Regions from separate parts of the Ensifer sp. Root142 genome, predicted to be linked through region 2. Evidence: predicted binding sites of a transcription regulator. Region 2 holds the regulator's gene; the other holds the start of a gene.
The links. Region 2 encodes PhoB, which activates phosphate uptake and scavenging genes when phosphate is short. Its sites were predicted from a motif close to TGTCATNNANCTGTCAT; they were not measured.

Region 1 (4,260 bases), on a different contig from region 2:
CGTTCAGCGCCGTGAACCGGGCATGCTCGTCGGCCGAAAGGCGGTCGAGGCCGGCCGACGCCTGCTCCGCCGTCGAGTCCGCCGTCAGCTTGCCGGCGATCGCCAGCTTGCCGGCAAGATCCGGGTGGGCGCGCAGCACCGCCAGCCTTTCGCGCGGCAGACCGGCGCGAAAGGCCTGGCAAAGTGCCGAGTGCACGTTGCCGGCCGAAAGTCCCGTTGCGGCCGCCCGGTCGTAGGCCCGTTCGGCAACCCATGGAGAATGCTCGAACACGCCGCCGAAGCGGCTGACGAAGGCGTCGCGATCGGACATCAGAGAGCCCCTTCCGGCTTGTGGTGTTCATACCAGTGACGGGCGATGTCGATGCGCCGCGGCACCCAGACCTTGTCGTGCGACATGACATAGTCGATGAACCGCGCCAGCGCCGCGGCGCGGCCTGGACGCCCAACGAGGCGGCAGTGCAGGCCGATGTTCATCATCTTGGCGTTGCCTTCCTTGCCCTCCTCATAGAGCACGTCGAACGTGTCTTTGAGATAGGTGAAGAACTGGTCGCCGGAGTTGAAACCCTGGTTCGTCGCAAAGCGCATGTCGTTGGCGTCGAGTGTGTAGGGGATGATCAGATGCGGCTTGTCGGCCGTCAGCCCCGCCACCCAATAGGGCAACTCATCCGCATAGGAATCGGAGGAATAGAGGAACCCGCCCTCTTCGAGAACGAGCTTCAGCGTGTTGCTTGAAGGCTTGCCCTGGTAAAGGCCAAGCGGGCGCTCGCCGGTCAGTTCGGTATGCAGCCGAACGACTTCGCGGATATGCTCGCGCTCCACCTCTTCGGGGAAATCCTTGTATTCGAGCCAGCGCAGGCCGTGGCTGGCGATCTCCCAGCCCGCTTCCTTCATGGCGGCGACCGCTTCGGGATTGCGAGCCATCGCCAACGTCACGCCGTAGACCGTCAACGGCACGTCGCGGCTGGTGAACATGCGCCAGAGCCGCCAGAAACCGGAGCGCGAACCGTACTCATAAATCGATTCCATGTTGAGGTTGCGCTGGCCCTGCCAAGGCTGTGCACCAACGATCTCCGAGAGCAGGCTCTCGGAGGCCAGGTCGCCATCGAGGATGCAGCTTTCGCCGCCCTCTTCATAGTTGAGCACGAACTGCACGGCGATACGCGCATCGCCCGGCCAGTTTGCCTTGGGCGGGTTGCGGCCATAGCCGACGAGGTCACGCGGATAGGAAGTCTCAGACATCAAATCACCCTTCGAATTTTCCGGAACGGTATCACCGCCGACCGGATTGTCGAGACAAAATGACGTCGGTGCAGACGGTTAGCGGCCGGCCATCAGCGAGGCGACCATCCGCGACAGTGGCGGGATAGGGCCTGGCGCAAGCGTCGCCTCGGCTGCCGGCCGCTTGATCCGTTCGGCCCGCTTGGCCGCCGAAATCTTGCCGAGCGGGTGTTGCGAGTGGACGCGCATCGGCGCGCCCGATTCCTGCTCCACGAACAGCGCCAGGCTGCCGATCGTCAGCGGCGGCGCCAGGCATGGTTCGAACAGGTCGCGAAGCGGTGCCTCGATGCTGCGCATCGCGTCCAGATTGAGCGGCCCGGTCAGCATCATGTGAAAGCGATATTCATCCATCACATGAGGATCGCCCCAGCGATGCAGGTTGGAAAATTGCGGCGCCGTCAGCCTGTCGGGGTCGGAGCGCTCGATGTCGTCTTCGCTGAGCGGCGCGCGGAACGCGTCGAATTCCTGGATGATGCTGGCGGCCAGCAGATGCATCGCCGTGCTCGGGATCTGCGGCATCAGTCCCCAGCAGTGGCCGAGCCGGGCCACTTCCAGGCGCTCGATCTCGAACGGCGTCTGGGCGCCGGCAAAATGCATCAGCGCCTTGAGTAGCTGCGCCTCGTCCATATCGGGGTGAAGCCGGAAGGGCGACATCACCACCGCCTGAAAGCCGAAGCGACGCGGGACAGCCGTATGGAAGGCGATCTCGGATGCGGTCAATCCGGAGATCGATGGTAACTCGGTGGGCTCGCCGGAATAGACATTGCGGCCGAGCCAACTGGCGGCAACCGTTGAAAGCGGGTCGGCCATCGGCGGCGTGAAACAAATGGCGTAACGCATGCGCATGCTCCGGAAATCCGTTCTGGCACAGACCCGCGACAATCGATCTCGATCGTCGCCAGGGTGCGCAGGTTCAAAATCTTAGAGCTTCAACAATACCCTCCCCGGGAAGACGCGACGCTCTATTGCCCGCGTCTTAGGTGATTTGCGTGACAGCTTGACGAAGTGGAAGGGGCAATACCACGCGATTACCGTCCGGATCGCGCCCGCAGCTTTTTCGGAACCATCCCACCGACCAGCCGTTCCCCTGAGGTAGCAAACAACGATGGAGAAGAAGCGTGACCTATCACAATGCGAACCTTCAGGACGCCGGGATCAAGGAAACCCATGACCTGATCGCCAGCGACAAGGTTGAAGGCACGAAGGTTTATGGCGCCGACAACAAGCACATCGGCTCGATCGAGCGCGTTATCCTGGAAAAGCGCAGCGGTCGCGTGGCCTATGCCGTGCTCGGGTTCGGCGGTTTTCTCGGCATCGGGGAAGATCACTATCCACTGCCTTGGGCCAAGCTGACCTATGATGAGAACCTCGGCGGCTATCGGACTGATGTGACTCGCGAACAGGTCGAGCGGGCGCCGAAATATCACGGCAACGAGGAATACGACTGGAACAGCGAGAACGGACGCCGGGTCTATGACTATTACGGCGTGCCGCCTTACTGGATGTAAGGATCGGGTTTACGATCGTCCCGACATGGCTCCGCCGATGGCGGGGCCGTTCTTATGCCGCCAGCTTAAAGATGTTTCTCGCGAAGTGCCGCTATGTGATTCTGGCACAAGAAGGATCCCGGAATGTCGATCAACGGCTGGCCGGTGATCTCGTCGACGACGAAGCGCGCGAGGCGGTGGGCGATGCCGAAGCTCACCTTGAAGCCGCCTGTCAGGACCGACAGGTTTTCGTGATCCGGATGGCGCCCGGCGATCGGCTCCCGGCCGGTCGATTTCGGCCGGATGCCGGCCCAGCGCTCGACCACCTCCGCCCCGCGCAAGGACGGGACCAGCGCCTCGGCGCGCACCAGCAGCTCATTCAGCAGTTCATCCGTCGACTGCGGATCGGCATATTTGTTCTCGCTGGTGCTGCCGACCGCGATATGCCCGTCGTCATGGGCGACGATATAGACGCCGTCGGTGAAGATGACGGGCAATTGCGGATCGACATCGGCCAGAAGCAGCGCCGCCTGGCCCTTGACCCCCGTGCCGCTCGGTCCACGGAGAGGTCCCGACAGCGCATCGACGAGCGGAAAGCTGTCGACGCCGGCAGCAACTATGCAATGGCCGAAGGCGATTTCCGTGGCGTCATCGAGTTCGGCGCGGCCCTGGCCCGGATGGATTGCTCGAACGCCCGTCCCCTCGACGATCCGCACGTTCGGCGATTGCGCCAGTGCCGCACGCAGAACCGCCAGCATCTGGCGTGGAGAAAGCCGACCGCCAAGCGTATCGAACACCAATCCGCAAGCCGCCGCCTCGGCACTGAGCCATCCGGACGGCAGCTCGTCGCGCACGTGCCAGAAGAACTGGCGGTCGCCTGCCCGCCAGTTGCGGGTCGCATCCTGCTCGTGGCGAAGAGCGATCTCGCGCAGATGCGGCTTCGCAAGCGGCATGATCCGCCCGCTGCGGCGGTAACCTGCCGAAAGTCCGGTTTCGGCCTCGAGCGTTTCGATCTCGCTTTCGAGCGACACCAGGGCGTCGAACTGGAATTGTTTCTTGGCGTTCCATTTGTCCGGCATGTGCGGCATCAGCGCGCCGAGTATGCCGCCACTGGCGCCGGCCCCGATGCGATGCTCGTCGACCAGTTGCACGTCCATGCCGGTCCGTGCTGCCGTAAGGGCTGCCCAGAGCCCCATGATGCCGCCGCCGACGATCAAAAGTTCGCTCATCGATTGACCTTCTCCGGTGGCGGGATTATCGCCATCGCATGACAGGATCCGCCGCAGAACCGAACCAGCCCCCGGCCCATCAAAGCCTCGATTGGCACGAGGGCGATATGCCCTATTCCAGGGAGTTTGGCGATCATTTTTATTGCCGCACCGACGGTCGGCTCGAATGCGGACATGTGTTCCTCGCCGGCAACGGCCTGCCCGAACGCTGGGCCTCCGGCGGGGCATTCACCATCGGCGAACTGGGCTTCGGCACCGGCCTCAAT
Region 2 (4,260 bases):
CTGTTCGGCGCTCGATCCGATCGCGACGGCCAAGGTCGAGGAACTGATCCACGAGCTGCGTACCAACTTCACGATCGTCATCGTCACCCACTCGATGCAGCAGGCGGCGCGTGTTTCGCAGCGCACTGCCATGTTCCACCTCGGCAATCTTGTCGAGGAGAACGACACCGACAAGATGTTCACCAATCCGGATGACCAGCGTACCCAGGACTACATCATGGGCCGGTTCGGTTGATGGCCGAAGCTCCTCTTCACCCCGTTTCCTGAACGCGCCCGCAAGGATCGAAGACTATGTCCATGCACATAATGTCCGCCTACGACGAAGAACTGAAATATCTCACGCGCCGCATCTCCGAGATGGGCGGGCTTGCCGAGCAGATGGTGGGCGAATCCGTTCGTGCGCTTGTCAATTCTGACCTCGCCTTGGCGCAGAAGGTGATCTCCGACGACACCATCCTCGATGAAGCCGAACGCCAGATCGGCGAAAAGGCAATCGTCACCATCGCCAAGCGCCAGCCCGTTGCTGCCGACCTGCGCGAGATCATGGGATCGATCCGCATCGCGTCCGATCTGGAGCGCGTCGGCGACCTCGGCAAGAACAACGCCAAGCGTGTCATCGCGGTTGCCGGCTCCGGCATCCCGCGCAAGCTGGCGCGCGGTCTTGAACACCTGGCAGAGCTTGCGCTGGTGCAGCTCAAGGAAGTCCTCGACGTCTACGCTTCCCGCTCGCCGGAGAAGGCCAACAGCATCCGCGAGCGCGACGAGGAGATCGACGCGATCTACACCTCGCTGTTCCGCGAGCTGCTCACCTACATGATGGAAGATCCGCGCAACATCACGCCCTGCACGCATCTTCTCTTCTGTGCCAAGAACATCGAGCGTATCGGCGACCACGCCACCAATATCGCCGAGACGATCTACTACATGGCGACGGGCGCGCAGCCGGAAGGCGAGCGTCCGAAGGACGACAATACGTCGACGCTGGGTGCCGTGAAGGACTAACGCATGTCGCGCAAAAGTGCGCAGCGGTTTTGCGATAACGACATGTGCAAAAACAAGAACTTAAAGCACAACAAGCGCATCTTAGAGATCGCGACGCGCTTTAAGACCCGGATACGTTCGAGTGCCTGCTTATGAACCTGCTCCGGTCGCAGCCCTGGTTGCGGCCCTGCTCTACTGCGTCTGAAGCTATACGTTTTCGCGCGTGCCTATGAAAACGCGCGGAGTGCTCCAGATTCTATATGTTCGAGCATCTCTTTGCGTTCGATCGAACGCGAGACGCTCTGGGTAAGGAGACGTTGCCTGATGTTGCCGAAAATCGCCGTTGTCGAAGACGAAGAGGCGCTGAGTGTCCTGCTGCGTTATAACCTCGAAGCCGAAGGGTTCGATGTTGATACGATCCTGCGCGGAGACGAGGCGGAGATCCGCCTACAGGAGCGCCTCCCGGATCTCCTGATCCTCGACTGGATGCTGCCGGGCGTTTCCGGCATCGAGCTTTGCCGCCGGCTGCGCCAACGTCCGGAAACCGAGCGCCTGCCGATCATCATGCTGACGGCGCGCGGCGAGGAGAGCGAGCGGGTTCGTGGCCTTGCCACCGGCGCCGACGATTATGTCGTCAAGCCGTTCTCGACCCCGGAGCTGATGGCCCGTGTCAAGGCGATGCTGCGGCGCGCCAAGCCCGAGGTCCTCTCGACGCTGCTTCGCTGCGGCGACATCGAGCTCGATCGCGAGACCCATCGCGTGCATCGCCGCACCCGCGAGGTCCGCCTTGGTCCGACGGAATTCCGCCTGCTCGAATTCCTGATGTCGTCGCCGGGCCGGGTGTTCTCGCGCTCGCAACTCCTTGATGGCGTCTGGGGCCACGATATCTATGTCGACGAGCGCACCGTCGACGTGCATGTCGGTCGCTTGCGCAAGGCACTGAATTTCTCGAGCATGCCTGATGTCATCCGCACCGTTCGCGGTGCCGGCTACTCGCTCGAAAGCTGAGCCAGCCGGCCACTGCAGCGCCGCGCATCTTAATGGACGCGCAAAGGTCGCTGTTGCATCTTGAATTGCGGCATGTTTCCTTGAAGCGAATACGAACCAGGGAAACATGCAGCAGCCAATAAAAAAGGGGCCGTGCGGCCCCTTTTCTGCATGTGGTTTTCGGTCGTCTCAGCGAGCGCGACGGCGCTCGGAGGTCGGCTGATAGGCAAGCCGCGCATGGAATGTGCAATAGGGCGAAGCTTCCGGGGAATCGTTGCCGCAGAAGTGGAATTCTTCCTTGAGCGGGTCGCCGATCGGCCATTTGCAGGTGCGCTCGGTCAACTGCGTCAGCTCCAGGCGGCGCGACATTGGCACGACCACATCCGTCTGGATGCGGAAATCCTGTTCGGCGACGAGATCGACTTCGACCTCTTCCTTGAGCACGGTCGCGCCGGCCGCACGGGTAACCGTCCGTGTCGTGACGCGCGAAGCGTAGTTCGGAGCGCGCGGCGCCGAAGTCGGGCGCTGCTTCGGCCGGGTCGCGGCGGTGGTTCCGCCAGCCTTGGCCCTGCCGGGCAGGCTCAGCCGGTGAACCTTGCCGATGACCGCATTGCGGCTGACGCCGCCGAGCTGTGCCGCGATCTGGCTCGCGCTCAGGCCCTCGGACCAAAGCTTCTTCAGTTTTTCCACCCGCTCGTCAGTCCAGTTCATTTCTGCACTCTCCGTTCTCAGCGTTGGCGATGACAGAATCTCTCACCACGCTCCGGACAGGCTCCGGAGCTGCAACGCGATAACACTTTTGGTGACTAGGCCCGCCGCATGCGTCTAGTAATTGAACATTAACCTACTGACCGGCGGACTCCGTGGCAAGAGTCCCGCGAATCGCGCCGAATCGATTTCTTGGTTTTCCCCAACTTGCTCGGTGGGCGTTGCATTTTTGCAAGCCCCGTCGCGTGATTTTTTCGTCGCATGGATCAGACCCGTCCGACCGCACTGCAAAGCTTGGTTTTGTTGACATTGCGCTGCGAAATAGGAATAGTGCCTGCGCCGCCGCAAGGCGGCATTTTTAATTTTTTGCCGCGCTCAACAGGGGCTCGGATCGATGCCGATAGCAATGAAGGAGAGGCTCGCCATGACTGCAACCACGCCGCTTTACGACACCTACATGCGTGCGCCGTTGCGTTTCGAGCGAGGAGAGGGCGTCTGGTTGATCGCCGAAGACGGCTCGCGCTATCTCGACTTCGCCGCCGGCGTCGCCGTCAACTCGCTTGGCCATGCGCATCCGCATCTGGTCGAGGCGTTGAAGGCGCAGGCCGAGAAGGTCTGGCACCTGTCCAACCTTTATGAGGTCCCCGGCCAGGAGAGCCTTGCACGCCGGCTGACGGCCGTCACCTTCGCCGATCGTGTCTTCTTCACCAACTCGGGTGCCGAGGCGCTCGAATGCGCGATCAAGACTGCGCGTCGCTACCACTATGCCAAGGGCAATCCGGAGAAGTTCCACATCATCACCTTCGAGGGTGCCTTCCACGGACGCACGATCGCGACCATCGCGGCGGGTGGTCAGCAGAAGTACATCGAGGGCTTTGGCCCGAAGGCCCCGGGTTTCTATCAGGTTCCCTTCGGCGATATCACGGCGCTCAAGGATGCGATCACCGACGAGACGGCGGCGATCCTGATCGAGCCGATCCAGGGCGAGGGCGGCATCCGCCCGGTCACCAAGGAATTCATGCAGGAGCTGCGCGCGCTTTGCGACGAGTTCGGTCTGCTGCTGATCCTCGACGAGGTCCAGTCCGGCGTCGGCCGCACCGGCAAGCTTTTCGCCTATGAATGGGCTGGCATCCGTCCGGATATCATGGCTGTCGCCAAGGGCATCGGCGGCGGCTTCCCGCTCGGTGCCTGCCTTGCGACCGAAGAGGCGGCTGCCGGCATGGTCGCCGGTACGCACGGTTCGACCTATGGCGGCAACCCGCTTGCCATGGCTGTCGGCAACGCCGTGCTCGACGTCATCCTGGCCGACGGTTTCCTGGAGCATGTCCGCGACGTGGCCCTGGTCTTCCGCCAGGGCCTCGCGTCGTTGAAGGACCGTTTCCCCGATGTGATCGAGGATATCCGCGGCGACGGCCTGATGCTCGGCATCAAGGCGAAAGGCCCTTCGGCCGATCTCCTGAAGGCGATCCGCGCGGAGAAGCTGCTGGCTGTTCCGGCCGGCGAAAACGTCCTGCGCCTGTTGCCGCCGCTGACGGTGACCGCCGCGGAAGCGCGCGAAGGCCTGGCGCGGATCGAGCGCGCGGC

Region 1: the regulator PhoB is predicted to act here: its motif matches at 2,268-2,284, upstream of ASD52_RS17415 (DUF1045 domain-containing protein).

Annotation. Positions count from the first base shown of each region.
Region 1 is NZ_LMFK01000014.1:19,334-23,593, reverse strand. It holds gene uraD (2-oxo-4-hydroxy-4-carboxy-5-ureidoimidazoline decarboxylase) at 1-310, opposite strand, end outside; gene puuE (allantoinase PuuE) at 310-1,239, opposite strand; gene ASD52_RS17415 (DUF1045 domain-containing protein) at 1,318-2,118, opposite strand; gene ASD52_RS17410 (PRC-barrel domain-containing protein) at 2,397-2,786, shown strand; gene ASD52_RS17405 (FAD-binding oxidoreductase) at 2,852-3,994, opposite strand; gene mnmD (tRNA (5-methylaminomethyl-2-thiouridine)(34)-methyltransferase MnmD) at 4,033-4,260, shown strand, end outside.
Region 2 is NZ_LMFK01000012.1:249,145-253,404, forward strand. It holds gene pstB (phosphate ABC transporter ATP-binding protein PstB) at 1-235, shown strand, start outside; gene phoU (phosphate signaling complex protein PhoU) at 292-1,002, shown strand; gene phoB (phosphate regulon transcriptional regulator PhoB) at 1,306-1,989, shown strand; gene ASD52_RS13720 (GcrA family cell cycle regulator) at 2,158-2,679, opposite strand; gene ASD52_RS13725 (aspartate aminotransferase family protein) at 3,101-4,260, shown strand, end outside.